DNA from 2 places in the Mesorhizobium sp. M0060 genome. Region 2 is predicted to be linked to the other one. Evidence: predicted binding sites of a transcription regulator. Region 2 holds the regulator's gene; the other holds the start of a gene.
The links. The regulator LexA, encoded in region 2, represses DNA repair genes until DNA is damaged. The targets are predictions, from matches to a motif close to TGTTCNNNNTGTGTTCNG.
Positions count from the first base shown of each region.

Region 1 (15,235 bases), on a different contig from region 2:
CGAGGCGCGCATATCTTCCATCAAGGCCAATGCCATGAAGGAAGTCGGCACGATCGCCGAGGACACCGCTTCGGCCATCGTCGAGGCGCTTGTCGGCGGCAAGGCCAGCAAGGCCGAGATCGCGGCCGCGGTCAAATCCGTGGCCGGGTGAGGAGCGCATCATGGACGCAACATCTCTCGCGACGCTTTGGGCAACCGTTGCCCTGATTATTTTCCTCGGCATTGCCGTCTACATCAAAGTGCCGGGCATGATCGCCAAGGCGCTCGATGCCCGTGCCGACAAGATCAGCAGCGAGCTCGAGGAAGCGCGCCGGTTGCGCGAAGAGGCCCAGCAACTGCTCGGCCAATACCAGCGCAAGCGCAAGGAAGCCGAGCAGGAGGCCGCCGACATCGTCGCCGCCGCCAAGCGCGAGGCCGACATGCTTGCTGCCGAGGCGCACAAGAAGACCGAGGACTATGTCGCCCGGCGTACCGCCTTGGCCGAGCAGAAGATCGGCCAGGCCGAGCGCGAGGCGATCAGCGAAGTGCGCGCCAGCGCCGTCGACATCGCGGTGGAAGCGGCGCGCTCGCTGCTGGCCGGCAAGATCGACGCCAAGGCCGGCGCCGACCTGTTCAACGCCTCGCTGCAGGATTTGAAGTCGAAGCTGAACTAAGTGACTTCATCGAGAATTCATCGAAAGCCGCCTGGGAAACCTGGCGGCTTTTTTAGCGAAACCGGCTGAGCGCGTAATCTCCCCCCTCGAGGAGGAGGATGTCGCCAAAGGCGACAGAGGGGGTCGGTACGTCCTGGCACGACATCAAAGCCAGATGTGGCGTGCCGGAATAAAAGACCATGAAGAAATTCTTGTTCTTACTGTTAGCCATCGCCACATTATTCGGAACGCTATCGTTTATATTTATATATAGCCCCGTATTGATTCGAATTGACAGAAACAATTTTATTGGAGGAACCCTTTCGTCGGAGATACGAACTTTGTGGAACAGCAAGGGTCAGGCAGAACGTTTCACGTTATTTATATTTCGTCGGATACGGACATTTCTGTCGCATGTGGAGATGGCGCGAATAAATCAATCGATCACGACGGACATCTAACTCCGCAAGCTCAATGGTATGTGAGCGTGAAGCTCATCGATTGCTCTTTAGATGATTTTAAGTACATATTGTGATGCTGTGACGAAGACTTAAAAAAGTAGAGGCCGATTGTGAGGCGATCGGCGAAGTGTGCGCCAGCGCAGTCGACATCGCCGTCGAAGCCGTCCGCACACTGCTTGCCGGCAAGATCGACGCCAAGGCCGGCGCCGACCTGTTCAAATCCTCGCTGCAGGATTTGAAGTCAAAGTTGAATTAAGCGGAGCGTAATCTCCCCCCTCGAGGGGGAGATGGCCGGCAGGCCAGAGGGGGTAGCAGCGCGTGGAGCGCCAACCCTCTCCTTCGTCCCTCATGGCGTCGCGCCAGGACGTACCGACCCCCTCTGTCGCCTTCGGCGACATCTCCCCCTCGAGGGGGGAGATATACGGCTAGCCGCTTTCACCTCAATCCAGGCCCGAAAGGCTCTCTTCCTCCAGCACCTCAGTCCCGCCGAACCGGAACGGTGCGAAGGAGGCGCGGTGCAGCCGTGCCACCGGCCCATGCAGATCAATCGCCGTGCGATGGCGCACAGTGGCGTAGCCCATATGCAGCTCGAAGCCATAATGCGCATGATGGCTGCCGCAGCCGCACATCATGTGGTCACGCATCACCTTGGCGACGATCGAGGCTGCGGCGATCGACTGCGAGCGCTGGTCGCCCTTGATCAGCGCTCTGCCCTCGCAGGGCAGGCCGGGCGGCACGTCGCGGCCATCGGCCAGCGCCAGCTTCGGCCGGATTGACAGGCCGGCCAAGGCACGGCGCATCGCCTCTAGGCTGGCCTTGAGGATGTTGCTGGCATCGATGCCTTCCGCGCTGACCGACGCCATCGACACGGCCAAGGCCGAGCCGAGGATTTTCAGGAACAGCGCCTCGCGCTGCAAATGCGTCAGCCGCTTGGAATCGTCGAGCCCATCGGGGATGTTGGCAGGATCGAGCACCACCGCTGCCGCAACGACCGGCCCGGCGAGCGGGCCGCGACCGGCCTCGTCCATCCCCGCCACCGGCCACAGGCCTTCGGCCATCGCCTTCGTTTCGAAGGAGAAGTCGGGTTTCTCGACGATTTCGAAGAGAAGCGGAGAATCGGAACGCGCGCGAGCCATGGTGCGGCGAGGTTCGCATCGGCTCCGATTCTCCGCAAGTCCCTCTGGGTCGGGCGGGGCACCGGACCCGGAGGGTTACCGTCTGAAGCCCGGGGACAGGACAGGCCGGACGGGATTTTTCGCCCCAGCCAATGGCGGCCGGCGCCAACACTGCATGTCGCCCAAAAGTGTGTCGCGGTTTTGGGAAAACGACATGCATAAACAAAGACTTCACAGCAGCATCAGCTGCTCGGTTGCCTTGGCAGCGGGGATGAACTGGTCGGTCCGCAGCGAGCGCCGCTCGGCATTGAGGCCGAGCCGCTTGGCGGCGATCTCGAAGCGCCGTCCGATCTGCCAGGCATAGGGGCCGGAGCCTTTCATGCGCTTGCCCCATTCCGAATCGTAGTCCTTGCCGTCGCGCATCGAACGGATCAGCGACATGACGTGGCGATAGCGGTCAGGATAGTGGCGCAGCAGCCAGTCCTTGAAGATCGGCGCGACCTCCAGCGGCAGGCGCAGCAGCACATAGCCCGACTCGCGCGCGCCTGCGGCCCGCGCCGAATCGAGGATGCGCTCCATCTCCGGGTCGGTCAGTCCGGGGATGATCGGCGCGACCATGACCGAGGCCGGAATGCCGGCATCCGAAAGCTGCCGGATCGCCTCCAGCCGCTTGGTCGGCGTCGACGCGCGTGGCTCCATCGTTCTGGCCAACATCCGGTCCATTGTCGTCACCGACAATGCCACCTTAGCCAGCCCGCGCTCGGCCATGCGCGACAGGATGTCGATGTCGCGTGTCACCAGCGCCGATTTGGTGACGATGCCGACCGGATGCCCGCGCGCCTCCAGCACTTCGAGGATCTCGCGCATGATCCGGTATTGCTTCTCGATCGGCTGATAGGGATCGGTGTTGGTGCCGATGGCGATGGTGCGCGGCTGGTAATTATCCTTCGACAATTCCTTGTCGAGCAGCCGCGCCGCATCCGGCTTGGCGAACAGCTTCGATTCGAAATCCAGCCCCGCCGACAGGCCCATGAAGCTGTGCGTCGGCCGTGCGAAACAATAGACGCAGCCATGCTCGCAGCCGCGATAGGGGTTGATCGAGCGATCGAAGGAGATGTCGGGCGATTCGTTGCGGGTGATGATGGTGCGCGGCTTCTCGACCTGTACCTCGGTCTTGAAGGGCGGCAGCTCCTCCAGCGAATTCCAGCCGTCGTCGAACACATGCCGGCTGACCGGCTCGAAACGGCCGGACGGATTGATGCCCGCCGACCTGCCGCGATTGCGTTCCGGACGCACGCGCATGCCGCTCTGCTCGATCATCGCATTCGCCATCTCGGCCCTGCCAGCTCCGAAGGCTGCAATATCGGCACGCACGATCTGTTCCATTTTGGCCCTCTCCCAGGGACTGTCTGCCCGCTGTCGAATCGCTCTGCTCATGGAAACTATTCCTATTTGATTGGTGAGAACAAAGCAAGAACTTTTTAGCGGCACGCCGCAAAAACTGGCGCAGCCCAGCGCTTTCCGCTATTCGGCTAAAGATGCTCAGCGTTCTGATCGAAACCCTGAATGACGAGGAGGGCCTTGCCCGCACGCTCGCCTCGCTGATCGGCGGCGCGGTCGAGGGCGTGGTGCGCGACGTCGTCGTCTGCGACACCGGCTCGACCGACCAGACGCACCGCGTCGCCGAACATGCCGGCTGCCACTATGTCAGCGGCGGCATCGCTGCCGGCATCAGGCAGGCCAAAGGCGAGTGGCTGCTTTTGCTGGAGCCGGGAGCGCGGCTGGGGGAGGGCTGGATCGACGAGGTCGTCGCTCATACGGCGAGGCAAACCATGGCGGCGCGGTTTTCGCGGGCACGCGGCAGCCGCGCGCCGTTCCTGTCGCGCGTCTTTGCCGGAAATCGCGCTCTCGCCGAAGGCTTGGTGATCAGCAAGCGTCAGGCCGCGGCGCTGTCTAAGAGCGCCCGCAGCGCCGAAGCGATTGCCCGCGGCCTGGCGACAAGAAGGCTCGACGCCGAGATATGGGTGGCGCCGCGGAAGTGACGCCTTACCGTCTCGGTTCGGGGAACTGCCGAAGCGAATTTTTGCCGAGGTTTCATTTATTGTGCATTGCACAAAACGTGGCTGGGGGGTACCATTCCCGGCGAAACGGGCGAATAGGGTTTGGGATGTGCCGGAGCGGCGACGACTATCGTCGATGCTGTTCCCCAGACATTTGAGGACCCCGATGACCCTTTCAAGCCCTGACAAATCCGGCGCTGCAAGCCTCGAGGCGATCGCACGCAACGGCGGTACGCTGCGCCGCATCGCCGCCCGGATCCCGACCTACCTGTCCGACCTTCGCGAGAATCCGGCATGGTTGCCGATGTTCATGCTGGCGCGCACCATGCCGGCGCGGCGGCTGCACTGGCGCGGTGCAAAGCCCGTTCCGCCGGCGCGCAATGTCGGTGAAACGATGTTCGCCGGCGTCGACCGCGATGCCGTCGTCGGCGCGCTGCGCTCCGAGGGGCTCTATTCGGGCCTGACGCTGCCGGCCGCCATCCATGAGGAGATCGCCCGCTTCGCCGAGCGCACGCCATGCTTCGGCAATTTCGACCGCCGGCTCGAATTCCTGCCCGAAAAACACGCCGATGCCGAAAAGCATTTCGGCCGACCGCTGCTCAGCGGTCACTATTTCGAGCGGGTTCTCGACTGCAGCGCTGCGGTCGCCGTGCAGCGCGATCCGCTGCTTCTCGACGTCGCGGCACACTATCTCGGCAGCCAGGCCAAGCTGATCACGACCCGCGTCTGGTGGAGCTTTCCGACCGGTGGCGTCTCGGACGCCGACAAGAACATGGCCTCGCTCGGCAAATACCATTTCGACCTCGACGACTGGCGCATGCTGAAGTTCTTTTTCTACCTGGTGCCGGTCGACGCCGACACCGGGCCGCATGTCTATGTCCGCGGCTCCCACAACCGCCGCATCCTGAAGCATCAGCTGACGCTGCTGGTCGGCCACTCGGCGGAAGAGGTGCTGGGCGTCTACGGCGAGCAGAGCCCGGTCACGCTGACCGGGCCGGCCGGCCTCGGCTTTGTCGAGGATCCGTTCGGCTTCCATATGGGCACCGTGCCGACGCGCACGCCGCGGCTGATGATGGAAGTCGGCTTCGGCGTCTCGCCGCCGTCGCGCCGGCGCTTTCACGGCGAGCCGGTCATTCGCTGAGGCGGTGTCGTCCGGCCGATACCTCGCTCCGTCTCAGCCGCGCCGCAAATGCTCGTCCAACCGCGGCATGATCTCGACGAAGTTGCAGGGCATGTGCCGGTAGTCGAGCTGCGGCTTCAAGATGCCGTCCCAGGCGTCCTTGCAGGCGCCGGGCGAGCCCGGCAGCACAAAGACGAAGGTGGCGTTGACGACGCCGCCAGTTGCCCGGCTCTGGATCGTCGAGGTGCCGATCTTGTCGTAGGAGATGCGGTGGAACACTTGGGAAAAGCCGTCCATGCGCTTTTCGAAGATCGGCTCCAGCGCTTCAGGCGTCACATCGCGGCCGGTGAAGCCGGTCCCGCCGGTGGTGATGACGACATCGATCGCATCGTCCTTCGACCAGCCCAGGACTCTGTCGCGGATCTTTTCCAGGTCGTCGGTGACGATGTCGCGGGCGGCGAGAACGTGGCCGGCCTTCGTGATGCGGTCGGCCAGCGTCTGTCCGGATTTGTCGTCGGCGAGGCTGCGCGTATCGGAAACGGTCAGCACCGCGATGCGCACGGGAACGAAGGGGCGGCTCTCGTCAATCCTGGCCATGGGCCTCAGCCTCCGAGGTCAGGCTTCGCGTTGCTGCGACAAACCAGTCGGGATGGCGGCCGCGGATATCGACGGCCGCGCGCTTGGCCACATTGCCGGTCTCGAACAGCCCGAAGCAAGTGGCGCCGGAACCCGACATCCGGGCAAAACCGGCTCCGGCCTTGTTCAGCACGGAAAGCGCCTTGCCGATGGCCGGCTGGATTGCGCGCGCCGCAGGCTCGAGATCGTTGCGGGTGATCTCCAGCCAGTTGCGGATGCCGTGGAAGTCGACAATGCGCGGCAGCGGCGGCAGCCCCGCATTGTCGCGGCGGCCAAGCGCGTCGAACACTTCGGCCGTCGAGACGGCAGTGCCGGGATTGACGAGCACCAGACCCAGGGCCGGGAAACCCGGCACGAGCGTCAACTCGTCCCCGACGCCGCGCGCGATCAGCGGTTTGGCGGCGAGGCACATCGGCACGTCGGCGCCTAGCGACAGGCCGATCCGCGCCAGTTCGGCGTCGCCGACATCAAGTCCCCAGGTCTGGACCAGAGCGCGCAACACCGCCGCCGCGTCGCTCGACCCGCCGCCGACGCCGGACGCAACCGGCAGGTTCTTTTCGAGCCTGATGGCGACAGCCGGCGCATGCTGGGAACCGGCCTCGCGCCGCAGCGCGTCGCGCGCCCTCACCACCAGATTATTGTCGTCGGCCGGTACCGCGGCGGCGTATTTGCCGGACACGGAAAATCCGTCGCCGTCGGCAAGTTCCGTCTCGATCCGGTCGCCGAAGCGCGTGAATACAGCCAGGCTTTCGATCGTGTGATAACCGTCGGCGCGCCGGCCGGTGACATGCAGCGCCAGATTTATCTTGGCGTGCGCATGCGATGCCCGGATGCTGGCCTCGGAGTTCACTGGCTCGGCCGCGAGGGGGACGACGGTCAATCCTTGGCCAGACGGTATTCGCCGGTCTTCGGATCCTTGACCAGCGTTCCCATCGTGCCGTTGGCGGCCTGCTTTTCGGTACGTCGCACCTTGGCGGTCACCCGGTCGGCTTCCCTAACGAAGGAGCGGTAGCCGAAATAGGCGGCAATGCCGACGACGGCGAAGAAAATGATCTGCGGCATGTCAAACTCCTCCCTCGCAAGGCCGGCAAGGCGGCCGGTCGGGTCGGTTGATGATTTATGCTAGACGCTTTCACCGGCTTTTCAAAGCCCGAAGCGCGCCCAAAGTGCGCGCTCTTCCGCCGCATCGATGACGCCGCTTGCAGCCGCGGCGGCAATATCGGGCGCCGAAAAACTCGAGCCGAAAAGGCCGAACCGGCCGAACAGGCCGCGCGGCGCGGTGATCAGCTTGAGCTGGGTTTTCGGCCCGAAACGGCCCTTCAGCACGCTGCGCATGTCGCCGAGCGCATCGACGAGCCCGAGCTCGAGCCCCTTCTTGGCCGTCCAGAACAGGCCGGTGAACAGGTCTGGATCGTCCTTGAGCTTGGTGCCGCGCCTGTCTTTGACGACGTCGATGAACGTCTCGTGGACCTCGAGCTGCAGCGCCTTCAGGCGCTCGACGTCTTCCTTCTTTTCCGGCTTGAACGGGTCGAGCACCGCCTTGTTCTGGCCGGCGGTGTGGACGCGGCGCTCGACGCCGATCTTCTTCATCAGCTCCGGAAAGCCGAACGAGGCCGACACCACGCCGATCGAGCCGACGATGGAGGACGGGTCGGCAAAGATCTCGTCGCCGGCGACCGCGATCATGTAGCCGCCCGATGCCGCCACGTCCTCGACGAAAACCAGGACTTTCTTGTTCTTCTCCGTCGCCAGGTCGCGGATGCGCCTGAAGATCAGCCGCGACTGCACCGGCGAACCGCCTGGCGAATTGATCGAGATGGCGACCGCCGGCGCTTCGAAGGAAAACAGCTTTTCGATGAGGCCGGCGGTCGACGCTAGCGACAGGCTCGGCCGGAATTGACCGCTGCTGGCCATGATCGTGCCGTGCAGCCGGATGACCGGAATGGTGACGACGGTGGAGCGCCAGGATTTCGGCAGCAGGCGATTGAAAAGGCGTTTCACGAGGGGGCTGTCTCCGGTCGATTTGCTTGAGGCATGTAGGAATTCGCCGGCCAACGGCAATGCCGTCACGCCGGCAATCAAAATGGATCAGTCTCCGAACAGCGATGCCAGCCCGTTATTGATCAGCTCTGTCCGCTCCGAGGGGCCATTGCCTGAATATGCATGCAGCATCAGCGGCGGCTGGATCGACAGCTTTCCGCGTGCGCCGAGAATTGCTCTGACGACGATACGGATCGCCTTCGCCTCGGGGCGAGGGTGGACGGCCAGCATCTCGGCATCGCCGAAGCGGCCGGCGATGGCATCGAGGATGGCGCCGAGCTGTTCCGGCCTGGCGATGACGGCCAGCCCGCCGCCCGGCCTGACCACCGCGGCCGCGCTGCGGACCCAGCTGTCGAACAATCCATCCTCCGAGACGTGCGCGGCCTTTCTCAGCGGATCGGGCGTCGCGCGATCCTCGGCGGCATTGAACGGCGGGTTCATGATGACGAAATCGAAGTTGTTGTCCTCAAGGCCGGCGGCCGTTCGCGCCCGGCCCGACAGCGCGACATCGGCAACGAGCACGGAGGCGCGGTCGCTGAGATGCGCATTGCCGGGATGAGCAAGCGTCGTTGTGGCGAAGGCCGCCATTTCCGGGGAACGCTCGACGAGCACTGCCTCGGCGCCGGGGCAGCGCGATAGCACCGCCAGGCCGGCCGCACCGGCACCCGCGCCAAAGTCAGCAAGCCGCCCGGCGAAGGAGGACGGCACGGCAGCCGCCAGCATCATCGCATCCATGCCGGCGCGGTGGCCTGCCTTTCTCGGCTGCACCAGCCAGAAGCGACCGCGATGAAAGGCATCGACCGTATGAGCCGGCATGTCCGGGACAAGGGCAGCGGGCGACGCGGACATTATTTTTGGCGGATCTCGTTGGCGATGCCGGCATCCGTCAGGATGCGCCGTGCAGCATCGGCCTTGTCGGCGTCCACCATGACACGGCGGGGCAGGATGCCGATCGAGCCGTCGAGCACGCTCATGTTCTGGTCGGCGACGAAACAGCCGATACCGGCATCGCGCATCAGCGATTCGACAAACGAAATGATGACGGCGTCGTTGGTGCGGATGAGCTCTATCATCGGATGAAACTCGCAGTTTGCGGCGTTGATGTAAACGTGGACGTGATCATGTACCAGAGCCGCCGCGCCAATTCGCCTCTTGCCGCATCGGTGGGTGCCGCCCTAGAGTCTGTCCAGGGACCATGTTGCCGTCGTGCATATCGAGGTTGGGAGTTTTGCCGTGGGTGTCGTTCTCAACATTGAAAACGGGAAGCGGGAAGCCGCCTCGATCAAGGATCTCATCGACCTGACCGCAGCCGATATGGGACGCGTCAACGAACTGATCCTGTCGAAGGCCGGGTCCGACGTCGAGATGATCCCGGAGATCGCCAACCATTTGATCTCGTCCGGCGGCAAGCGGCTGCGGCCGATGCTGACGCTCGCCGCCGCCCAGATGTTCGGCTATTCCGGTGACGGCCATGTCAAGCTCGCCACATCGGTCGAATTCATGCATACCGCCACGCTTCTCCACGACGATGTCGTCGACGAAAGCGGCATGCGGCGCGGCAAGAAGACCGCCCGCATGATCTGGGGCAATCAGGCAAGCGTTTTGGTCGGCGATTTCCTGCTCGGCCAGGCTTTCCGCATGATGGTCGATGTCGGCTCGCTGGAGGCGCTCGACATCCTGTCGAGTGCGGCCTCGGTCATCGCCGAAGGCGAGGTGATGCAGCTCGCCGCGGCCAAAAACCTCGAGACCACCGAGGACGAGCATTTCGCCGTGATCAAGGCCAAGACCGCGGCGCTGTTCTCGGCCGCCGCCGAAGTCGGGCCGGTTATCGCGCTCGCGACGCGCAACGATCGCGCCGCGCTGCGCTCCTATGGCATGAATCTCGGCCTTGCCTTCCAGCTGATCGACGACGCGCTGGATTACGGCGGCACCAGCAAGGACCTCGGCAAGAATGTCGGCGACGATTTTCGCGAGGGCAAGGTGACGCTGCCGGTGATCCTCGCCTATCGGCGCGGCACCAAGGCCGAGCGCAGCTTCTGGAAACGCGCCATCGAGGACAATGCAGCCGACGATGCCGGGCTGGAAAAGGCAATCGGCCTGATGCTCCGCCACGGCGCGATTGCCGACACCATCGGGCGCGCCCGCCATTTCGGCGAAATCGCTCGTGACGCGCTGGCGCCGCTCGAGGCGACGCCGCAAAAGTCGGCGCTGATCGACGTCATCGATTTCTGCATCAGCCGGGTGAACTGAGAGACGTCGCCGGTATGTGGCCGGCATGGCGCCCGCCCGTCATTTTGGTTTCCCCGGAAGAACCATTGCAGCGAGCAGGCTGACGACGATACCTGCCGCGGCGAGCCAGAAGGCGACCTGGATGCCGTCGGCGACGGCGATCTTCAAGGCATCCCCTGTCAATCCACCGACATGGCGGTTGGCAATCGCGATCAACACCGCCATGCCGATCGCATTGCCGACATTGAGCATGGTGGAGGCCATTCCCGACGCGACACCTTGCTCGTCATGGGAAACACCCGAAGCGGCGGCGATCCACATGGCGGTCCAGACGATGCCTTGTCCGACACCGGAGATGATAAGGCCAGGCACGAGGGACAGATAGCTGCTGTCGGCGTTTGCACCGGATACCATCACGGCCGTTCCGATCGCGCCGCCAATCATGCCGCCGACCAGCGTGGCGCGTGTCGAAAAACGCGTTGCCAGACGTTCGCCGACCTGCGTGCCGGCCGCGATGGCGACCGATGGCACGAGAAACGCAAGGCCGGCCTGCAAGGCGGTGAAGCCATGCACGTTCTGTAAAAGCACGGTGAGGAAGTAGGGCAGGGCCCCGAACGTCCCCATGAAGAGGAAGGTGATCGTCATGCCGGCGACGAGGCTGCGGTTGTGGTACAGGCGCAGCGGCATCAGCGGGTCGGCGCTGCTTGCCTCTATCGCTGCGAAGGCGATCAGGAAGAATGCCGCCAGTGCGGCACTGACGATGATCGCGGTCGAACCCCAGCCATATTCAGGCCCCTGAACCAGCGTGAAGACGAGCAGCGTCGCGCCGGCGGTGACGGTCAGCGCGCCCGGCAGATCGAAGCTGCGATGTTCATGCCGCTGGCGGTCACGCGGAATGATGGCGAAAGCTGCGATGATGGCGACCCCGGCCAAAAGCACGTTGACATAGAACACGGAGGGCCAGCCGAAGGCGCTGGTGAGAAGCCCTCCCGCCAGCGAGCCGAGCGTCAGGCCACTTGCTCCGGCGCCGCCCCAGACGGCGAGCGCCCGGTTGCGTTCCGGCCCTTCGGCAAACAGGCGATTGATCAGCGACAGCGTGGCCGGGAACAGGAACGCAGCGCCGATACCTTGCACCGCACGGGCCGCGATGATCATTTCCGGCGACCAGGCGAGGCCGCCGACCAGCGACGAAAGCGCATAGAGCCAGAGCGCGAAAATGAAGACCCGGCGCTGGCCGATCAGGTCGGCGGCCCTGCCGCCGAACAGCAGGAAGCCACCGGTGAAGACGGTGTAGGCGCTGACCACCACTGCAGGGTTTGGCCCGAAAAGCCCAGCCCCGCGCCGATTTCCGGCAACGCCACGAAGACGATGTTGAGGTCGAGCGCGATGATAAGCTGCGCGAAGGAGAGCAGCGCCAGCGTTGCACCGCGCCTCGCTCCGACCCCTCCTGTTGCCGCGGCGCCGAACGGCGCGCTTTGATCCAGTGAACTCATGTCAATCTCCATTTGCAGTGATTCTTTATCGATCGACAAAGAATTAAATTTGCAATCCGAAGTCAAGCGGATTATTTGTTGATTGATAAAAAATGGAGGTCGCAATGGCAGGACGGCCAAGGGAGTTCGATCGGGATCAGGCGCTGGAGAAAGCGCGCGACGCCTTCTGGACGCGCGGCTATGAGGGGACCTCGATGGCCGATCTCGTGTCGGTGCTTGGACTGGCCTCGCCGCGCATCTATGCCGCGTTCGGCTCGAAGGAGAACCTGTTTCGGGAAGCTATCGTTCTGTACGAGACCAAAGAAGGAAGCTTTGCCAGCCGCGCGCTTGCCGAGGAGCCAACCGCCCGGCGGTTTGTCGAACGATTGCTGCGTGATGCAATCGAAATCTATGCCCGGCCGGGCCTGTCGCGGGGCTGCATGGTTGTCTCGGCCGCGACCAACTGCGCCGTTGAAAACGACGGTGTGCTGCGCTGGCTGGCCGAGCGTCGCCACGCGCGCAATGCACTGATTGTCGAGCGCCTGAGAAAGGGCGTTCGGGACGGCGAACTCAAACCGGGCACGGACCCGGAGGCCCTCGGCGATTACTACACCACGCTTTTGTTTGGTCTGTCGGTGCAGGCGCGCGACGGCGTGCCGAAAGAGCGGCTGCACGCTCTGGTCACCGTTTCGATGCAGGCGCTGGACGCACGTCTGTCGCTGGGGTCCTGAGTTTCGTGCGCGGAGCGGAAGCGCCGAAGCGGACGCCATGCGGTCGAGGGCCGCAGTTAGGCCCTTTCGGCATGGTTTATTAATTGCTTGACCCGATTGTGAATTCGGGCCGGGTTGAAGCCCGACCCCAAAAAGGCCATGCTTTACCTGGAAAGATCGAGTCTACGGCGATCCCGCTGACGCGGGACATCGCGTTTGGCTGAAAGGGATACGATGCGGCAAGGATGTGCGCGCTGGCTGACTGGGCTGGCAATAGTGACGGGCATGGCGATCTCGGCTCTGCCGGCTCATGCCAAACAGACCAGCGAGCCGGTCAGGATCACGTCCTTCTCGGGAGCCTATCTCGCCGCGCGGATTGCCGAAGGCGACAACGATCTCAACAGCGCCATCTCCTATTACAAGCAGGCGCTCGCCTTCGATCCGAACGATACGGGACTGCAGCAGAGCCTGATGCTGTCGCTGATCGCGCAGGGGCGCTTCGATGAGTCCCTGGTCTATGCCGACAAGCTCAAGGCGGTTCCCGACGTCGAGCGCTTCTCGCGCCTGGCGCTGGCCATCGATTCCTTCCACAAGAAGGATTTCTCGAAGGCCGAATACTGGCTCAAGCTTTCGCTGGAATCCGATCTTGACCGGCTGATCTCCGGCGTCATGACCGGCTGGGCCAAGCAGGGTGCGGGTGACGCCCGCGAGGCCATGGCTTCAATCGACAAGCTGCAGGGCCCCGACTGGTTCGGTCTGTTCAAGTCCTTCCACCGTGCGTTGATTGCCGACGCCTCCGGCCTGCCCGACAGGGCGGATGCGCTCTACACCGCCACCCTGCAGGACACGGCGGCCGGTGGCGCCGCTCCCGAAACATGGATGCGCAACGCGCAGGCCTATGCCTCTTTCCTCGCCCGCAAGGGCGACAAGGCCAAGGCGCTGTCGGTGCTCGACCAGGCCGAGACGTTTGCGCCCGGCAAGATCGAGATCGCAGCGCTTCGCAACAAGATCAACAAGGGCGAAAAGATCGAACCCTTCGTTGCCGGTCCGTCGGACGGCGCCTCGGAAATCCTGCTCGATCTCGCCACCGCGCTCAACCGCGGCGGCGGCGAGCCGTTCGTGCGGCTTTATCTGCAATATGCCCTGGCGCTGAGGCCCGACAACGACGCGGCGCTCGTTCAGCTTGCCGCCGTTGCCGAGCAGTTGAAGGACGGCGAGGGGGCTATCGCCCTCTATCGCCGCATTCCCGCCGGCTCGCCGCTGAAGGAGCTTTCGGACCTGCAGCTTGGCCTCAACCTTGCCGATCTCGACCGCAAGGACGAGGCGATCGCCTACCTCAAGGCCATCGTCGATGCGCATCCCGACGATATGCGGGCCTATCTGGCGCTCGGCGGCGTCTATTCCTCGAAGGAGGATTTCCGCTCCGCCGCCAACCTTTACGACAAGGCGGTCGAGGTGCTGAAGACCCCGACCAGCGCCAACTGGAACATCTTCTACCAGCGCGGCATCGCCTATGAGCGGCTGAAGGAATGGCCGAAGGCCGAGCCGAATTTCCGCAAGGCGCTGGAACTCTACCCCGACCAGCCGCAGGTTCTGAACTATCTCGGCTATTCCTGGGTCGACAAGAACATGAACCTCAAGGAAGGCCTCGCGATGATCCAGAAGGCCGTCGACCTGAGGCCGAGCGACGGCTACATCGTCGATTCGCTGGGCTGGGCTTATTACCGCCTGGGCCAGTTCGATGACGCGGTGCGCGAAATGGAACGCGCCGTTTCGTTGAAGCCGGAGGATCCGGTGCTCAACGATCACCTCGGCGACGTCTACTGGCGCGTTGGCCGCAAGCTGGAAGCCACCTTCCAATGGAACCAGGCCCGCGACCTGAAGCCGGACCCGGACGTGCTTGCCGCCTTGCAGCAAAAACTGATGAAGGGCCTGCCGCCGATCGAATCCAACACGGCGCAGGAAACCCCGAACGTGAAGCCCGAGCCGGCGCCCGCCCCGAAGGGATAACCCGTCGCCTTGACGGTCGCGGAGCGGCACTTTACGAGGTGCCGCATCCCGCCGCTCCGTCGAGGCCGCCGTGACCGCTGATATCCCTGCCCACATGCATCCCAGCCGCTCGTTCCAGGGGCTGATCCTGACTTTGCATAATTACTGGGCGGACTACGGCTGCGTCGTCCTCCAGCCTTACGACATGGAAGTCGGCGCCGGCACATTCCACCCGGCCACGACATTGCGCGCGCTCGGCCCAAAACGCTGGAACGCGGCCTATGTCCAGCCCTCTCGCCGGCCCAAGGACGGGCGCTATGGCGAGAATCCGAACCGGCTGCAGCATTATTACCAGTACCAGGTGATCCTGAAGCCCAATCCGCCCAATTTGCAGGAGCTTTATCTCGGCTCGCTGGCGGCGATCGGCATCGATCCGCTGCTGCACGACATCCGCTTCGTCGAGGACGACTGGGAAAGCCCGACACTGGGCGCTTGGGGGCTGGGCTGGGAGTGTTGGTGCGACGGCATGGAGGTGTCGCAGTTCACCTATTTCCAGCAGGTCTGCGGCATCGAATGCGCACCGGTGGCCGGCGAGCTCACTTATGGGCTGGAGCGGCTGGCCATGTATGTGCAGGGCGTCGACAATGTCTACGACCTCAACTTCAACGGCCGCGAAGGCGCCGACAAGGTGACCTATGGCGATGTCTTCCTGCAGGCCGAGCAGGAATATTCGCGCCACAATTTCGAATTCGCCAACACGGCAATGCTGCT
Region 1 is NZ_JAMYUP010000038.1:15,102-30,336, reverse strand. It holds gene NKJ94_RS26610 (F0F1 ATP synthase subunit B) at 1-151, shown strand, start outside; gene NKJ94_RS26605 (F0F1 ATP synthase subunit B) at 162-653, shown strand; partial or broken gene NKJ94_RS26600 (ATP F0F1 synthase subunit B) at 1,194-1,349, shown strand; gene rnhB (ribonuclease HII) at 1,534-2,229, opposite strand; gene NKJ94_RS26590 (PA0069 family radical SAM protein) at 2,440-3,594, opposite strand; gene NKJ94_RS26585 (glycosyltransferase) at 3,747-4,250, shown strand; gene NKJ94_RS26580 (phytanoyl-CoA dioxygenase family protein) at 4,435-5,409, shown strand; gene moaB (molybdenum cofactor biosynthesis protein B) at 5,443-5,985, opposite strand; gene NKJ94_RS26570 (4-(cytidine 5'-diphospho)-2-C-methyl-D-erythritol kinase) at 5,972-6,874, opposite strand; gene NKJ94_RS26565 (hypothetical protein) at 6,901-7,086, opposite strand; gene NKJ94_RS26560 (S49 family peptidase) at 7,168-8,025, opposite strand; gene NKJ94_RS26555 (tRNA1(Val) (adenine(37)-N6)-methyltransferase) at 8,113-8,913, opposite strand; gene NKJ94_RS26550 (putative signal transducing protein) at 8,913-9,137, opposite strand; gene NKJ94_RS26545 (polyprenyl synthetase family protein) at 9,298-10,314, shown strand; gene NKJ94_RS26540 (MFS transporter) at 10,354-11,601, opposite strand; gene NKJ94_RS26535 (hypothetical protein) at 11,532-11,786, opposite strand; gene NKJ94_RS26530 (TetR/AcrR family transcriptional regulator) at 11,879-12,496, shown strand; gene NKJ94_RS26525 (tetratricopeptide repeat protein) at 12,710-14,485, shown strand; gene NKJ94_RS26520 (glycine--tRNA ligase subunit alpha) at 14,556-15,235, shown strand, end outside.
Region 1: a site for LexA is predicted at 3,670-3,687, ahead of NKJ94_RS26590 (PA0069 family radical SAM protein). Genes of this name have one in related genera too.

Region 2 (15,235 bases):
CTTTCTTCGGCGGTCGAGGATGCCCGCGAATCGATCGCCGACCATATCCGCAGCCGCATCGGCGGCGCCGAGGGGGAAATTGCAGCCGCGCTGATCGTCGGCGTGCGCGCCGGCATTCCCGAGGAGATCAACGAAGCGATGCGGCGTACCGGCATCTACCACATCATCTCCATCTCAGGGCTGCATATGGCGTTGGTCGCCGGCACCATCATGGCCCTCCTGCGCGGCGCCTTTGCGCTGTTTCCCAACTTCTCATCGCGACGGCCGGTCAAGAAATATGCCGCGGCCGCCGCGCTTTTTTCGATTGCGGCGTACCTCGTCTTTTCCGGCATCGTGGTGGCGGCCGAACGCAGCTTCATCATGCTGGCGGTGATGCTTATCGCCGTGCTGTTCGACCGGGCCGCGCTCACCATGCGCAATCTGGCGATCTCGGCCATCGCGGTCATCCTGGTGTCGCCGCACGAGGTGGTCGGTCCGAGTTTCCAGATGTCCTTCGCCGCGACTGCGGCCCTTGTCGGCGCCTATGCCGGCTGGTCCGATTACCGCGCCGGCAGGGCCACCACGCCGCCACCGCGGCGGTCGCCGCTACGCTTCGCCACCCGAAAGGTTCTGTTGGGCATGGGCGGCCTCGCGATGACCTCGATCATTGCAGGGGGCGCCACGGCGCTTTTCGCTATATGGCATTTCCAGCGCGTGGCGCCGCTCAGCCTGTTCGCCAATCTGGCGATCATGCCCATTGTCTCGCTGGTCGTCATGCCTTGCGCGGTCCTCAGCGCGCTGGCGATGCCGTTCGGCGCGGATGGGCCTTTCCTCTATGTGATGGGCAAGGGGCTGACGGCGATGATCGCCCTGTCCGGATGGATCTCCGAGCGCTCGCCGATCGACGCGGTCGGGCTGATTTCGCTGAGATCGGTCCTTCTGGTGACGATTGGTCTCATAATTGCCAGCATGGCCACGACCTGGCTGCGGCTCGCGGCACTTCCTTTCGCGCTCGCCGGCTTGCTGACGACTACGCAGACGCGCGCACCCGACGTATTGATCTCGGAGGACGCACGGCTGGTCGCGCTGCCGATCGGCAGCGGTGAACTCGCGGTCAACCGAGCACGCCCGAATGAATTCACCATCGACAACTGGAAACGCGCCCTGACCTCCGAGGCCATCGTCGCGCCGGAAACACCGGGAAAGAACGACCCGCAATTCGACATTGCCGACCCAGCCGATCTGCCAGCGGGCATGCCTTTCATTTGCACGGAGGGCCTCTGCCTTGCCCGCCATCCATCCGGTGCGATTGTCGCGCAAGCCAAGGACCGGGATTCTGCGCGGCCAGCCTGTGCTTTTGCCAGTTTGATCGTCATCGACGACGCCACCACCCATAACCCCTGCTACTACGACCGGCTGGTCCTCGTCGTCACCAAACGGCAACTGGCGCGCGCGGGAAGTGCCGCCGTGTATTTCGATCCACAAGCGGCAACGCGCGCAGAAATCCGCTTCGCGGTCGAAAAATCATACCGGCCCTGGCATATGCAGCGGAAGTTTTCACGCGAGGCCAGAGGCCTGCCGCCATATCGCAAGGCCGACAAGCCTAAGCCGGCACCACACCCAAGGGCGCAACTCAGTAGCGGCGGATCAGCCCGACGAGTTTGCCTTGCACCTTGACCCTGTCTGGCCCGAAGATGCGCGTCTCATAGGCCGGATTAGCGGCTTCCAGGGCGATCGAGGCGCCCTTGCGGCGGAACCGCTTCAGCGTCGCTTCCTCCTCGTCGACCAGAGCCACCACGATCTCACCGGGGCTCGCCGTATCGGCATTGCGGATGATGACCGTGTCGCCGTCGAAAATGCCGGCCTCGATCATCGAATCGCCTTTGACCTCAAGCGCATAATGCTCGCCGCCCATGATCATGTCCGGCGGCACGGAGATCGAATGCGTCTGGTGCTGGATGGCGTCGATCGGCACACCGGCGGCGATGCGGCCCATCACCGGAATCGACACGGCGACGACGACATCGTCGTCATTGCCGGCTGCAGGGACGCGCGACGATGTCGGCTTGCCTTGCCGTCCCAGGCTGCCCTGCCCAGGACCGCCTTGCCCAAGACTGCCCTGGATGACGCTCGGCGAGAACTTGCGTGCCGCATTGAGGCCTGGGGCGATCGAGTCGGGCAGGCGCAGCACCTCCAGGGCACGGGCCCTGTTGGGCAAACGGCGAATGAAGCCGCGCTCCTCCAGCGCCGTTATCAGCCGGTGGATTCCTGATTTGGAAGCCAGGTCGAGCGCTTCCTTCATCTCGTCGAAGGAGGGCGGGATACCGCTTTCCTTAAGCCTTTCGTGGATGAACATCAGCAGTTCGTGTTGTTTGCGTGTCAGCATAGCGACCCCCAACAGAATCAGAAAAACAAACCCAGAACAAACACTATCTGTTCCATTTGTGTTCCGCAACTGTTTAAAGTTTAATGAATGTGTTGACGGTTTGTTCAGCGTAACATCAGCACGTCGCAGGGAGCATCCGCCGCCGCGGCGGGTGCGAACGGTGCGCGAACGATCAGCCCGTTCGCATCGGCCAGCATTTTCAGCATTGAGGAATCCTGAATGCCGAACGGCGTCGCCACCAGCGTGCCGGCGTCGTGCCTGACAACAGCCCGCACATAATCCTGCCTGAGATCATTGGCCGGCATGGCAGCGCCGAGCCGCGCCCGACGTATATCCTGCTGAAAGGCCCGGCCGCCGAGCCGCGCCAGCAGCGGCTTCAGGAAGAGCTGGGTGCAGACCAGGCTTGCCACCGGATTGCCGGGCAGGCCGATGCAGCGGATGTCGCCCAGCCGCCCGAACATCAGCGGCTTGCCGGGCCGCATGGCGATCTTCCAGAAATCGAGGGTCATGCCTTGCCCGGTCAGCACGTCATGGACGAAGTCGTGGTCACCGACCGAGGCACCACCCAGCGTGACGATGACATTCGCGCCGGCCTTCACCGCCTTTGTCACCAGCGCAGCGATCGCCTCCTTGCGGTCCGGCGCGATGCCGAGATCGAGCGCGCGCGCGCCGACCGACTGTGCGGCGGCGGCGACGCCATAGGCGTTTGACGAGATGATCTGGTCGGGGCCAAGCTCGCTGCCCGGCGGCAGCAATTCGTCGCCGGTGGCGATGATGGCGACCAGCGGCCGCTTGACCACGCAGACCTCGGGGTGGTTGGCCGATGCTGCCAGTGACAAGGCCGCCGGATCTAGCAGGCGGCCCTGGCCCAGCAGGACGTCGCCCTTGGCGAAATCAAGCCCGAGGCGGCGGATGTTGCGCCCTTGCACCGTCGGCTCCGTCACTTCGACGCTGCCGCCGCCGAGGTCGCGGACGTTCTCCTGGATGACGATGGTGTCGGCGCCTTCGGGAAGCGGCGCACCGGTAAAGATGCGTACGGCTTGCCCTTGCTGCACCGCCCCGGCAAAGCCGCGTCCGGCTGGCGCCATGCCGATCACCGAAAGCTTTGCTGGTAGGGACGCGATATCGGCGGCCCGCACGGCATAGCCGTCCATGGCGGAGGCATTGAACGGCGGCTGGGTGCGGAGCGCCACAACCGGCTCCGCCAGCACGCGGTCTGCGGCATCCAGCAGTGCGACGCGTTCGCCCGGCAGCGCTGCTGCGCCGTGCAGCAGGCGCTCGAGCGCCTCGGCAACTGGGACCAGCGCCATTATCGGCCCGCCCCGGTGGTCCCATCTCCGGTGACCCCGGTGACCTTGTAGTCGCCGGATTTGCCGCCGGTCTTTTCAACCAGCCTGATGCCGGAGATAACCATGGCACGGTCGACCGCCTTGGCCATGTCATAGATCGTCAGGCAAGCTACCGAGACGGCCGTGAGCGCCTCCATCTCGACTCCGGTCTTGCCGGTAACGCGGGTCAGTGCTGTCACCTTCAGGCCGGGCAGCGCCGCGTCCGGCTCGATATCGACGGATATCTTGGTCAGCAGCAGCGGATGACAGAGCGGGATCAATTCATGCGTCTTCTTGGCCGCCATGATACCGGCGATGCGCGCGGTGCCCAGGACATCGCCCTTCTTGGCATCGCCGGCGAGGATCATGTCCAGCGTCTCGGGCCGCATCGAGACGAAGCCCTCTGCGACTGCCGTGCGCACCGTCTCAGCCTTGTCGCCGACATCGACCATGTTGGCTTCGCCCTGTGCGCCAAGATGGGTGAGGGCGGCCGCCATCCTCAGACCGCCTTAGAGCGACGTGCGTCCGTTTGGACGCACAAAGTACGCTCTAACACTTTGAATCTATGCATCGTGCTCTCCGAAAATCGACTCCGATTTTCGGGCCGATGCATTGGCCGGCGCCTTGCCCGTCAAAAGCAGGCGCGTTGCCGCGGTCACGTCCTGTTGACGCATCAGGCTCTCGCCGACCAGGAAAGTGGCGATGCCGCTCCGCTCCAGCCGGCGGCAATCCTCATGCGAAAAGATACCGCTCTCGCTGACCAGCAGGCGGTCGGCCGGCACCATCGCGGCCAGCCGTTCCGAGGTCTCGAGGCTGGTTTCGAAGGTCCGCAGATTGCGGTTGTTGATACCGATCAGCCGCGACGACAGCCGCAGCGCGCGTTCCATTTCGGCCTCGTCATGCACCTCGACCAGCGCGTCCATGCCGAGCTCGAAAGCTGTCGCTTCGAGTTCCCTTGCCACCGCGTCGGCGACGCTGGCCATGATGATCAGGATGGCGTCGGCGCCCCATGCCCTGGCCTCGTAGACCTGATAGGGGTCGAACAGGAAATCCTTGCGCAAGGCTGGCAACTCGACGGCAGCGCGCGCAGTGGTGAGGAATTCGGGCGCGCCCTGGAAGGAGGGTGCGTCGGTCAGCACCGAAAGGCAGGCGGCACCGCCTTTCGCATAGGCCCTGGCCAGCGCCGGCGGATCGAAATCGGCGCGGATCAGGCCCTTGGACGGGCTTGCTTTCTTGATTTCGGCGATCAGCGCGAACCTGCCGGATTTGCGCCTGGCCTCAAGAGCGGAGAGAAAGCCGCGCGGCGCATCGGCGTCCTTGGCCCGCGCCTTGATCTCGGCAAACGGCGCGCGCGCCTTGGCCGCCGCGATCTCGTCGCGCTTGTAGGCCTCGATCTTGCGCAGGATATCGGACATAGCCCTAACCGTTCGAAATCTCGACCAGCCTGTCGAGCACTTTCAGCGCGCGGCCGCTGTCGATGGCCTGCGCCGCCGTCACCATGCCGTCGGCAAGCGTCGTCGCCTTGCCGGCCACCACCAGCCCGGCGCCGGCATTCATCAGCACCGTATCGCGAAAGGCGCCGGCAGCGCCGCCCAGCATATCGCGCAGCGCCTGGGCATTGTGGGCGGCGTCGCCGCCGCGCAACTCGTCCTTGGTGTGACGCTTCAGCCCGACGGCTTCCGGCGTCAGCATAAAGCTGCGGATCTCGCCGCCGGACAGTTCGGCGACCTGCGTCTCGCCGGTGGTGGTGATCTCGTCATAGCCGTCGCCATGGACGACCCAAGCGTGGTCGGCACCAAGCGCCTTCAACGTTTCTGCCACCGGCATGATCCATTCGGGCAGGAACACGCCGACCATCTGCCGTCTGACACTGGCCGGATTGGAAAGCGGGCCCAGCAGGTTGAAGATGGTGCGGGTGCCGAGCTCGACCCGGATCGGGCCGACATGCTTCATCGCCGGGTGATGCGCCGGCGCGAACATGAAGCCGACTCCGGCCTCTTGGATGCAGCGGCCGATCGTCTCCGGAGGGATGTCGATCTTGACGCCCAATGCGATCAGCACATCGGCGGCGCCGGTCAGCGAGGACAGTCCGCGGTTGCCGTGCTTGGCGACGGGCACGCCGCTGCCGACGATGACGAAGGCGGATGCGGTCGAAATGTTGACGCTGTGCGAATTGTCGCCGCCGGTGCCGACAATGTCGATGGCGCCCTCGGGGGCGTCGACGCGCAGCATCTTGGCGCGCATGGTGGCGACGGCGCCGGAGATCTCGCTGACCGTCTCACCGCGCACGCGCAATGCCATCAGGAAGCCGCCGATCTGGCCGGGTGTGGCGTCGCCGGACATGATGATGTCGAAGGCCTCGCGTGCCTCCTCGAAAGAAAGGGCGCTGCCGGCGGCGACCTTGGCGATGTGAATCTTCAGCGCGCTCATCTGGCCAGGGCTTGGGTTACGGCCGTCTGATCGATGCGGACGTCATATTGCGTCTGCAACTGCGCCACCAATTGGTCGAGCAGGTCGTCGGACATACCGGAGGTGAAGGATTTCTGAGCGTCCTGGGGTACTGAGCTGGCGTCGGCCCCGGCAGGCTCGAACACCTCGGCGACCTTGAACAGGATCTGTCCGTCGCCCGTAGGCGAGGGGATCAGCCCGGTCCCGCCTTCGCCGACGCCGAACATCGCGGCGGCCCCTTCCTTGCCGAAATCGACGTCGTCAGCATCGCGCTTGACGCCGCGCTTGGTCTGCTTTTCGAGCTTGAGCTCACCGGCGATCACCTCGAGCGTGGCGCCAGCCTTGAGACGCTTCTCGAGCTCTTGCGCTTTTGCGGTGAGCCGTTTGGTAGTCTCCGCCGCGGTCCAATCGGCCACGACCTTCTGGCGGACTTCATCCAACGTGCGGTCACGGGCCGGCGTGATCGCGCTCACGTCGTAGAAGACGAAGCCGTTATCGGCGGTGGTGAGACCTTCATTGTCGGTTCCGGGTTCGGATTCGAACACCGCCTTGATGAGCTGTGGCGATTCCGGCAGGTCTTTGACGATGGTTCCATCCGGCCGTTGGCCGGTGCGGTCGATGGCGTCGATGGTGACGACCTTCAGCTTCAATTTGGCGGCTGCCTCAGCGAGCGAACTGCCCGAGGCGCGCGTATCCTCGTAATTGTCGTGCACGTCCAACAAGATGCGGCTTGCCTCGCCTAGAGCCAGGTCCTTGCGGATCTGCTCGGACACTTCGGCCCGCGGCTTCACCACTTCGGGCTTGATCTCGGTGACGCGCAGCAGAACGGGGCCGAAGGCGCCTTGTACGACCGGACTGACTTCATTGACGTTGAGCTTGAAGGCAGCATCGGCAACCGCCTTGTCGGCGATCTTGTCCTTGGCCAGCGTGCCGAGCAGCGTGTCGGCCGGCGTCTTGCCTTCGGCGGCGACGATCTTGTCGAAGGTCGCGCCGGTCTTGAGCGAATCGAGCGCCGCCTTTGCGGCATCAGGCGTTTTGAACACAAGCTGCTCGATGGTGCGCATCTCCGGCGTGGTGTAGCGCGCCTTGTTCTTGTTGTAGTCGTCGCTGACCTGTTGGTCGGTCACTGCGCTCAAATCCATGATGTCTTCCGGTTCGAGCCTGACATAGGAGAACTTGCGGTATTCGGGCGCGGCGTAGGTTTTCTTGTTTTCCCCGAAATAGGCCGAAAGCACGCTGTCGGACGGCGCTTCTATCGGTTCGACAAGCGATTTCGGCAAGGTCAGGTAGTCGATGGTGCGATCTTCGCCGCGGTAGAGCGCGACCGCCCTGAAGAATGTATCCGGGGCCTTGAGGCCATCCGAAACCGCCTCGACGATCTGCTGGCGGACCGCCACCTGGGCGCGGTTCTTCAAATAGTCTTCCGGCCGCATGCCGATCTGCCGAAGCAGATACTCGAAGGTTCTCCTGTCGAAGGTTCCGCCAGGCCCTTTGAACGCCGGGTCTTCACGCGTCAGTTCGGCGAGCCGGTCCTTGGACAGGCCGAGGCCGAGCTTGCGGGCCTGCTCGTCGAGCACGGCGCCGGACACGAGTTGCGCCAGAACCTGGTTGTCGATGCCGAGCGCCGTCGCCTGCTCACGGCTGATGCGCTGACCGAATTGCTGCGACATGACGCTGAGCTGGCGATCGTAGGCGAGGCGGTATTCGTTGATCGAGACCTTGGTGCCCCCGGCCGTAATCACGGCGTCATGGCCGGCAAAACCGCCCATCAGCCGCCCCGAGATGCCCCAGATGGCGAAGCTCAACACCAGCAAGGACAGCAGCAGTTTCGCGACCCAGGTCCCCGCCGCGCTTCTCAACATACCAAGCATGAGTACTTCCGATTTTTGCGCATTTCGCATGCGCCGAGTCTGAAACAAGCGCAATAGCGCCCTTCCTGCTCACTGTCGATTGCTTTGTGGCCTGATTTTGATAGTGAGGGCCAGCCGAAAGTTGCCCGGAGAAACAAATCCCATGACGCCTGGAATTCGCCCGCTCGTCGCCGGCAACTGGAAAATGAACGGCACCAGCGCCTCGCTCAACGAGCTCAGGATGATCGGCAACGGTTTCATGAGCGGGCTCGACGCAGAAACCGAAGCGGTGGTCTGCGTGCCGGCGACCTTGCTTGCGCATGCCGCCGAGATTTTGTCGCGCACGCCGGTCCGCGCCGGCGGCGAGGATTGCCACACCGAGGAAAGTGGCGCCTATACCGGCTGTATTTCGGCCGAGATGCTGAAGGATGCAGGTGCCAGCCATGTCATCGTCGGCCATTCCGAATGCCGTGCCGATCGCAAGGAGGACGATGCCATAGTGCAGGCCAAGGCCGCCGCCGCATGGCGCGCCGGGCTGGTGGCCATCATCTGCATTGGTGAGACAAGAGCCGAACGCGAAGCAGGAGCCACGCTCGACGTGCTGTCGCGTCAGGTTGCGGGCTCGGTTCCGCCAAATGCCACGGCTTCCAACGCCGTTATTGCCTATGAGCCGGTATGGGCGATCGGCACCGGCTTGACCCCGACCGCCGCCGACGTCGCCGAGGCGCATGCACATATCCGCGAAGAACTGGCGCGGAAGCTCGGCAATACGGCAGCCAAGATGCGCATTCTCTACGGCGGCTCGGTCAAGCCGTCCAACGCCGTCGAGCTGCTCGGCGTCAGGAATGTCGACGGCGCGCTGGTCGGCGGCGCCAGCCTGAAGGCGGCGGACTTCCTCGGCATCGCGGAAGCCTATCGAAACATCGCTTGATACCGGGACTGCTTCCTGGATTTGAGCGGACGGCCGGCGCCGAAATCGTTGCAAAGGACGCATTGCTTCCCATATTCCGGCCACGGGCTTGGAAATGCCGTCAAAGCATTGTATTGAGCCGCCTCCAAATCAGCGGCCGCGCAAGGCCTTGCCAGGATAAATTATGGAAACCGTACTGATCGTCGTCCACCTCATGGTCGTGCTCGCGCTTGTCGGCGTGGTGCTGCTGCAGCGCTCCGAAGGCGGCGGCCTCGGCATCGGCGGCGGATCGGGCTTCATGACCGCGCGTGGCGCCGCCAATGCGCTGACGCGGGCGACGGCGATCCTGGCTGCGGCTTTCTTCGTCACTTCGCTGACACTGTCGATCGTAGCGCGCTATGGCGAGAAGCCGATCGACATTCTCGATCGCGTGCCAGCGACCTCGGACGGGGCTGGCAAGGGCGTGCTCAACCAATTGCCCGGAAGCACGACGCCGACGCCGCCTTCGGGCAACACGGCGCCGACCCCGCCGTCCGGCAATGGCGCGGCAACGACGCCTCCGGCAACCGCTCCGGCGACGCCGCCAGCGACAAACGGCGGCACCGCGCCGGCTACGCCGCAGGTCCCCAACCAGTAATCGGCCACTTATGCCGCGATCTGTTGTCGTTTGAACACAGTCGCGGCAAATGCCGCACGATCACGAAGATTCGACCGCGCCGCACGCTTGAGGCGCCTCCGGCTAATCGATTATAGATTGCGCGCGGCATTTTCGGCGTCCTTGGGGGGCGCCGGGCGGCGCCGTGGGCAACAAGCATTGAACGATCGGATCTTCCCCATGCAGCTTCGCAGCTTCATTTTTGCCGGCCTTTGTGCCGTGCTCAGCCTAGGTGCGCCCGCTTACGCGGCTATGCCGACGGCAAATTCGGCTCATAAAGCCGCAACAACAACCGACGTTGTCAACGTCGCTGCCAAAAGCGATGCGGCGACACTGAAGCTTCTCAAGAAGAAGAAAGATCCGACGCCGGACGACCTTGCGCAGATTCGCAAGATCGAAGCCAAGATCGCAGCCGACAAGGAAGCCGCTCGCACCAAGGCGGTCGAGGCCAGGAAGCTGGCGATGCGCGAGGCGGCGAAAGCCAAGGCCGATGCGGAACGGCAGGCATTCCTTGCCAAGACGAGCCAGTCGGTGGCGGCGGCCAAGGTGGCCGACGCCAAGCCGGCTAAGAAGAAGACCGTCAATATCATCGAGCCGATTGCACCTATTACGCCCATTGCGCCGATCCAGTCGGCCGAGCCGATCCCGGCCGAGGCCATGAACGTTGCGCTGACCGGCAATAATGGCGAGTTGCGTAGCGAAGCGGTCGGGCAGAAGCCGCAGAGCGTCGGGCTGTTCGCGGGACTGTTCGGCGGCACGTCCTCTTCGTCGACCTCGCTGCTTCCAGAAACACGCGCGCTCGACGCCGCGCTCGAAAGGAAGCAGGCCAAGCGGCAGTTCAAGGTCAAGCCGGAATTCGTGCCGCAGGAGGTCGAATTCACCGGCTACAACCCCGGCACCATCGTCATCGATACCGGCGCCCGCCGTCTCTACCTCGTCGAATCATCGTCAACCGCCCGCCGTTATGCCATTGCGGTCGGCCGGGAAGGCCTGCAGTTCAAGGGTATGGTTGCCGTCGGCGACAAGCAGGAATGGCCGCGCTGGATTCCGACGCTGGATATGCAAAAGCGCGAACCCAAGCATTATGGGCAGTACAAGGACGGTATGCCCGGCGGCGGCGACAACCCGCTCGGCGCGCGCGCCATCTATCTCTACGACGGCAAGAAGGACACCCATCTGCGCATTCACGGCACCATCGCGCCGCAGTCGATCGGAACCAGCGCCTCCAATGGCTGCTTCCGCATGATCAATGAGCACGTCATGGACCTTTACCGCCGGGTGAAAGTAGGCACCAAGGTCGTCATCATCTGACGCCTGGACAGATCGTGCCAAAAGGGCCGGCCTCGCCGGCCCTTTTGTTTTGATACGCCAACGACCAGAGCGCCTTCTTGGGAAAAAGCCTTCGCGGCGGTTTTTTCTCTGGCGGAATCAATTCGGCCGCGTTAAGCGATGACTCCCATGGCGCGATATGTATTCATCACAGGCGGCGTGGTTTCCTCACTTGGAAAAGGCATTGCTGCAGCGGCCCTTGGGGCTCTCTTGCAGGCGCGAGGCTATCGCGCACGCATCAAAAAGCTCGATCCCTATCTCAATGTCGATCCCGGCACGATGTCGCCCTACCAGCATGGCGAAGTCTTCGTCACCGATGACGGGGCCGAGACCGATCTCGATCTTGGCCATTATGAGCGCTTCACCGGCCGCTCGGCCAACCAGCAGGACAACATCACCACCGGCCGCATCTACAAGAATATCATCGAGCGCGAGCGGCGCGGCGACTATCTCGGCGCCACCGTGCAGGTCATTCCGCACGTCACCGACGAGATCAAGAACTTCGTCCTCAACGGCAATGACGACTACGATTTCGTGCTGTGCGAGATCGGCGGCACCGTCGGCGACATCGAGGCGATGCCGTTCCTGGAGGCGATCCGCCAACTCGGCAACGACCTGCCGCGCAACAACGCCGTCTACGTCCACCTGACCTTGATGCCTTATATCCCGACGGCGGGCGAACTGAAGACCAAGCCGACGCAGCATTCGGTCAAGGAGTTGCGCGGCATCGGCATTGCGCCCGATATCCTGCTGGTCCGCGCCGACCGGCCGATCCCCAAGGAAGAGCGCAGAAAATTGTCGCTGTTCTGCAATGTCCGCGAAAGCGCTGTCATCCAGGCGCTCGACGTGCCGCATATCTATGACGTGCCGATGGCCTATCACAATGAAGGGCTGGATTCGGAAGTGCTGGCCGCCTTCGGCATCGATCCGGCGCCGAAGCCGCGCATGGAACGGTGGCAAGCGGTGTCCAACCGCATCCACAATCCGGAAGGCGAGGTTACCATTGCCGTCGTCGGCAAATATACCGGCCTCAAGGACGCCTACAAATCGCTGATCGAGGCGCTGTCGCATGGCGGCCTCGCCAACCGCGTCAAAGTCAAGCTCGACTGGATCGAGAGCGAGATATTCGAGAAGGAAGACCCGGCGCCGTGGCTGGAAAAGGTCCATGGTATTCTCGTCCCCGGCGGTTTTGGCGAGCGCGGCTCGGAGGGCAAGATCCTGGCGGCGAAGTTCGCGCGCGAGCGCAAGGTGCCGTATTTCGGCATCTGCTTCGGCATGCAGATGGCCTGCATCGAGGCGGCGCGTTCGCTGGCCGGCGTCGATCACGCATCATCGACCGAGTTCGGTCCAACCGAGGAGCCGGTCGTCGGCTTGATGACCGAATGGCTGAAGGGCAACATGCTGGAAAAGCGCAGGGAAACCGGCGACCTCGGCGGTACCATGCGGCTCGGTGCCTACCAGGCCGATCTCGCCAAGGGATCGAAGATCGCCGAGATCTATGGCGATACGCAGATTTCCGAACGCCATCGCCACCGCTACGAGGTCAATGTCGACTACAAGGAGCGGCTCGAGGATTGCGGTCTGGTGTTTGCCGGCATGTCGCCGGATGGCGTGCTGCCGGAAACGGTCGAATATCCCGACCATCCCTGGTTCATCGGCGTGCAGTATCATCCCGAGTTGAAAAGCCGGCCGCTCGATCCGCACCCGCTGTTTGCCAGCTTCATCGAGGCGGCGGTAGAGCAGTCGCGGCTGGTCTAGACTAGCCGCCGATGCAAACTTACGTCGCGCTGCTCTACAGCATCATCCTGGGCGAGGGGCGGCGGGTCGTCATGTCCGATCTGAAGGCGATGGCCGAAGGCCTGGACCTGAACAACCCGCGCACGCTGGTGGCGACCGGCAATCTGGTCTTCGATGCGCAGGAGACAGAACTCGCGGCGTTGGAGCAGCGGCTGGAGGCGGCGTTCGCAAAGACTTTCGGCCGCCACGTCGACATCATCGTGCGCCGCGCCGACGGCTGGCTGAGGCTGGCGGCCGGCAATCCGTTCCCCGCCGAATCGGCTGAAGCCGCGGACCAGGTGGCGGTGCGCGTGATGCGGGCTCCCGTTCCCGTCGAGGCCGCCGCGGCGCTTGAGGCCTATGTCGGCAAGGACGAGAAACTGCGGATTGTCGGCGGCGACATCTGGATCTTCTTTTCGCGCGAAACGCCCAGTTCGCGGCTGCTTTCGGCGACAAGCCACAAACGCCTCGGCATCGGCACTTCGCGCAACTGGAACACCGTGCGCCGCCTGGCCGAGATGGTCGCAGAATGAACGGGGCGGCTCGCGCCGCCCCGAATCCGTTTAGGCCTTGGCCATCTTGGCCCCGGCACCGAGTGCCATCGTGCGCAGCACGTAATAGATGACGCCGGCAATTGCCACGCCGAAGAACCAGCCATAGACGCCCCACCATAACGGCAGCACGCTGGTGAAGTTGGGCAGGATCGAGGAGAAGACAGCGCCGATACCGGCGGCGATGAAGGCATTGACATGCCAGCCGCCCTGGAAGCGGAATTCGCCATTCTCCCTGTAGAGCGCCTCGACGTCGACCTCGCCCTTCCGGATCAGGTAATAGTCGACCATCATCACGCCGAAGATCGGCCCCATCGTCGCGCCAATGATGTTGACGAAGGAGGCGGCACTGCCTTCCCAGGGCGCGAAGGGATAGAGCACCAGCGCGATCAGCGCCGCGATGTAGCCGCCCTTCTTGAAGTCGATCTGCCGTGGAAAGACGTTGGAGAAGTCGAAGGCGGGCGACACGAAGTTCGCCACGACATTGATGCCCAGCGTCGCCACCGCAAAGGTCAGGGCTGCCAGCGCCGCCAGGAACCAGCTGTCGAATTTCGCCGAGATCTGGTCGGGATGCAGCAGCACTTCGCCATAAACATCGAAGGCGGCGATGGTGGTGACGCCGGCAACCAGCGAGAACAGGATGAGGTTGACCGGCAAGCCCCAGATGTTGCCCTTGCGCAGCGATGCCTTGTCCGGCGCATAGCGGGCGAAATCGCAGAAGTTGAGATAGAGCGCAGAGAAATAGGTCACCCAGATCGCCGCCACCGCAAACAGTGAGGTCCAGGAGCCAGGCGTGCCGGGCACGCCCGCGTCCTTGGTCTTGTCGAGCAGCACGTCCATAGGGATGTCGCTGGTGAAGGCGAAGGTGCCGGCCTTGATGCAGAGATAGATCGCCAGGATCAGCATCATCACCCACACCGCAGGGCCGGCCCAGTCCTGGAAGCGGCGCACCGTTTCCATGCCTCTTTGGATGATCAGGAGCTGCAGCGCCCAGATCACCGCGAAGCAGATCACTTCGAGACCGGTGTGGCCGAGGAAGTGCGTGTTTTGATTAAAGTCGGCGAACCATTGCGAGCGGATCAGCAACGCCACGATTGCGCCGGAAGCCGCCGCGGTCTGCGCGCCGTACCAGAAGCAGGCGACGATGGCGCGCACCAGCGCCGGTATGTTGGCGCCCCAGATGCCGAAGGAAGCACGCGCCAAGACGGGGTAGGGCACCCCGGTCTTCACGCCGGCATAGCCGACCAAATTCATCAGCACGTAGATGATCAGCGAACCGATGCCGATGGCGATGATGAAGTTGACGAAGCCGCCGCAAAACAGGAACAGGCTTGCCGCGAGATAGTAGCCCCACAGGCTGTGGACGTCCGACGTCCAGACGTTGAAGATCGAGAACGGTCCCCAGTTTCGAACCTTCGCCGGGGCGAGATCCTCATTGTACAGGTCCGGTGATGCGCCTTGTATGGTCATTGCTATGTCCTCCCCTTGTTACCGCACGCGCCTCCACGCATGGCACGCAGGTTAAGCCTGACGCAGGGAAACCGGCAAGCAATCGATTTGCCGGCTTTGGACTTAAAGACATTCAATGAGAAACGCGCTTATCGGCGTGGCGTCGTTGAGCTTCTAGCGCCGGACACCAATCGCTCGACCTAACCTCCAGAGTCCACCTTGTGCGTGATCAGGGCGGCAAGCTTTTTGGGCGCTTGTGCGCGATAACTCTCATCGAGCCATGACTTCAGTTGTCCGATCGGTGGCAGTTCGTCCGGTGCTGGTTCGAACGTCACCCATCCGCTCTTGCCAAGGCCGTACTCCGTCGGCGACGCATAGTGGAGCGTTCTCGCCTCGTCGCCGCTGTAGGGGAGTTTGAGGGAGATGCTGAATGGTTCGCCTTCCAGACTCAAATAAGCAAAGGTCTTGCCTTTCACCGCGAGATCGTCGTGACCAGGCCACGGACTCTTTGTCTCGGCGCCTGGAAAGGTGAGGCCGAAGGCGCGCAGCTCCTTGGGAACGGCATCGGTCGAAG
Region 2 is NZ_JAMYUP010000004.1:129,005-144,239, forward strand. It holds gene NKJ94_RS06140 (ComEC/Rec2 family competence protein) at 1-1,656, shown strand, start outside; gene lexA (transcriptional repressor LexA) at 1,613-2,365, opposite strand; gene NKJ94_RS06150 (molybdopterin molybdotransferase MoeA) at 2,470-3,675, opposite strand; gene moaC (cyclic pyranopterin monophosphate synthase MoaC) at 3,675-4,190, opposite strand; gene trpC (indole-3-glycerol phosphate synthase TrpC) at 4,257-5,108, opposite strand; gene trpD (anthranilate phosphoribosyltransferase) at 5,113-6,123, opposite strand; gene NKJ94_RS06170 (SurA N-terminal domain-containing protein) at 6,120-8,012, opposite strand; gene tpiA (triose-phosphate isomerase) at 8,155-8,922, shown strand; gene secG (preprotein translocase subunit SecG) at 9,086-9,538, shown strand; gene NKJ94_RS06185 (L,D-transpeptidase) at 9,737-10,867, shown strand; gene pyrG (CTP synthase) at 11,015-12,643, shown strand; gene NKJ94_RS06195 (DUF1697 domain-containing protein) at 12,655-13,194, shown strand; gene NKJ94_RS06200 (NCS1 family nucleobase:cation symporter-1) at 13,225-14,682, opposite strand; gene NKJ94_RS06205 (MmcQ/YjbR family DNA-binding protein) at 14,862-15,235, opposite strand, start outside.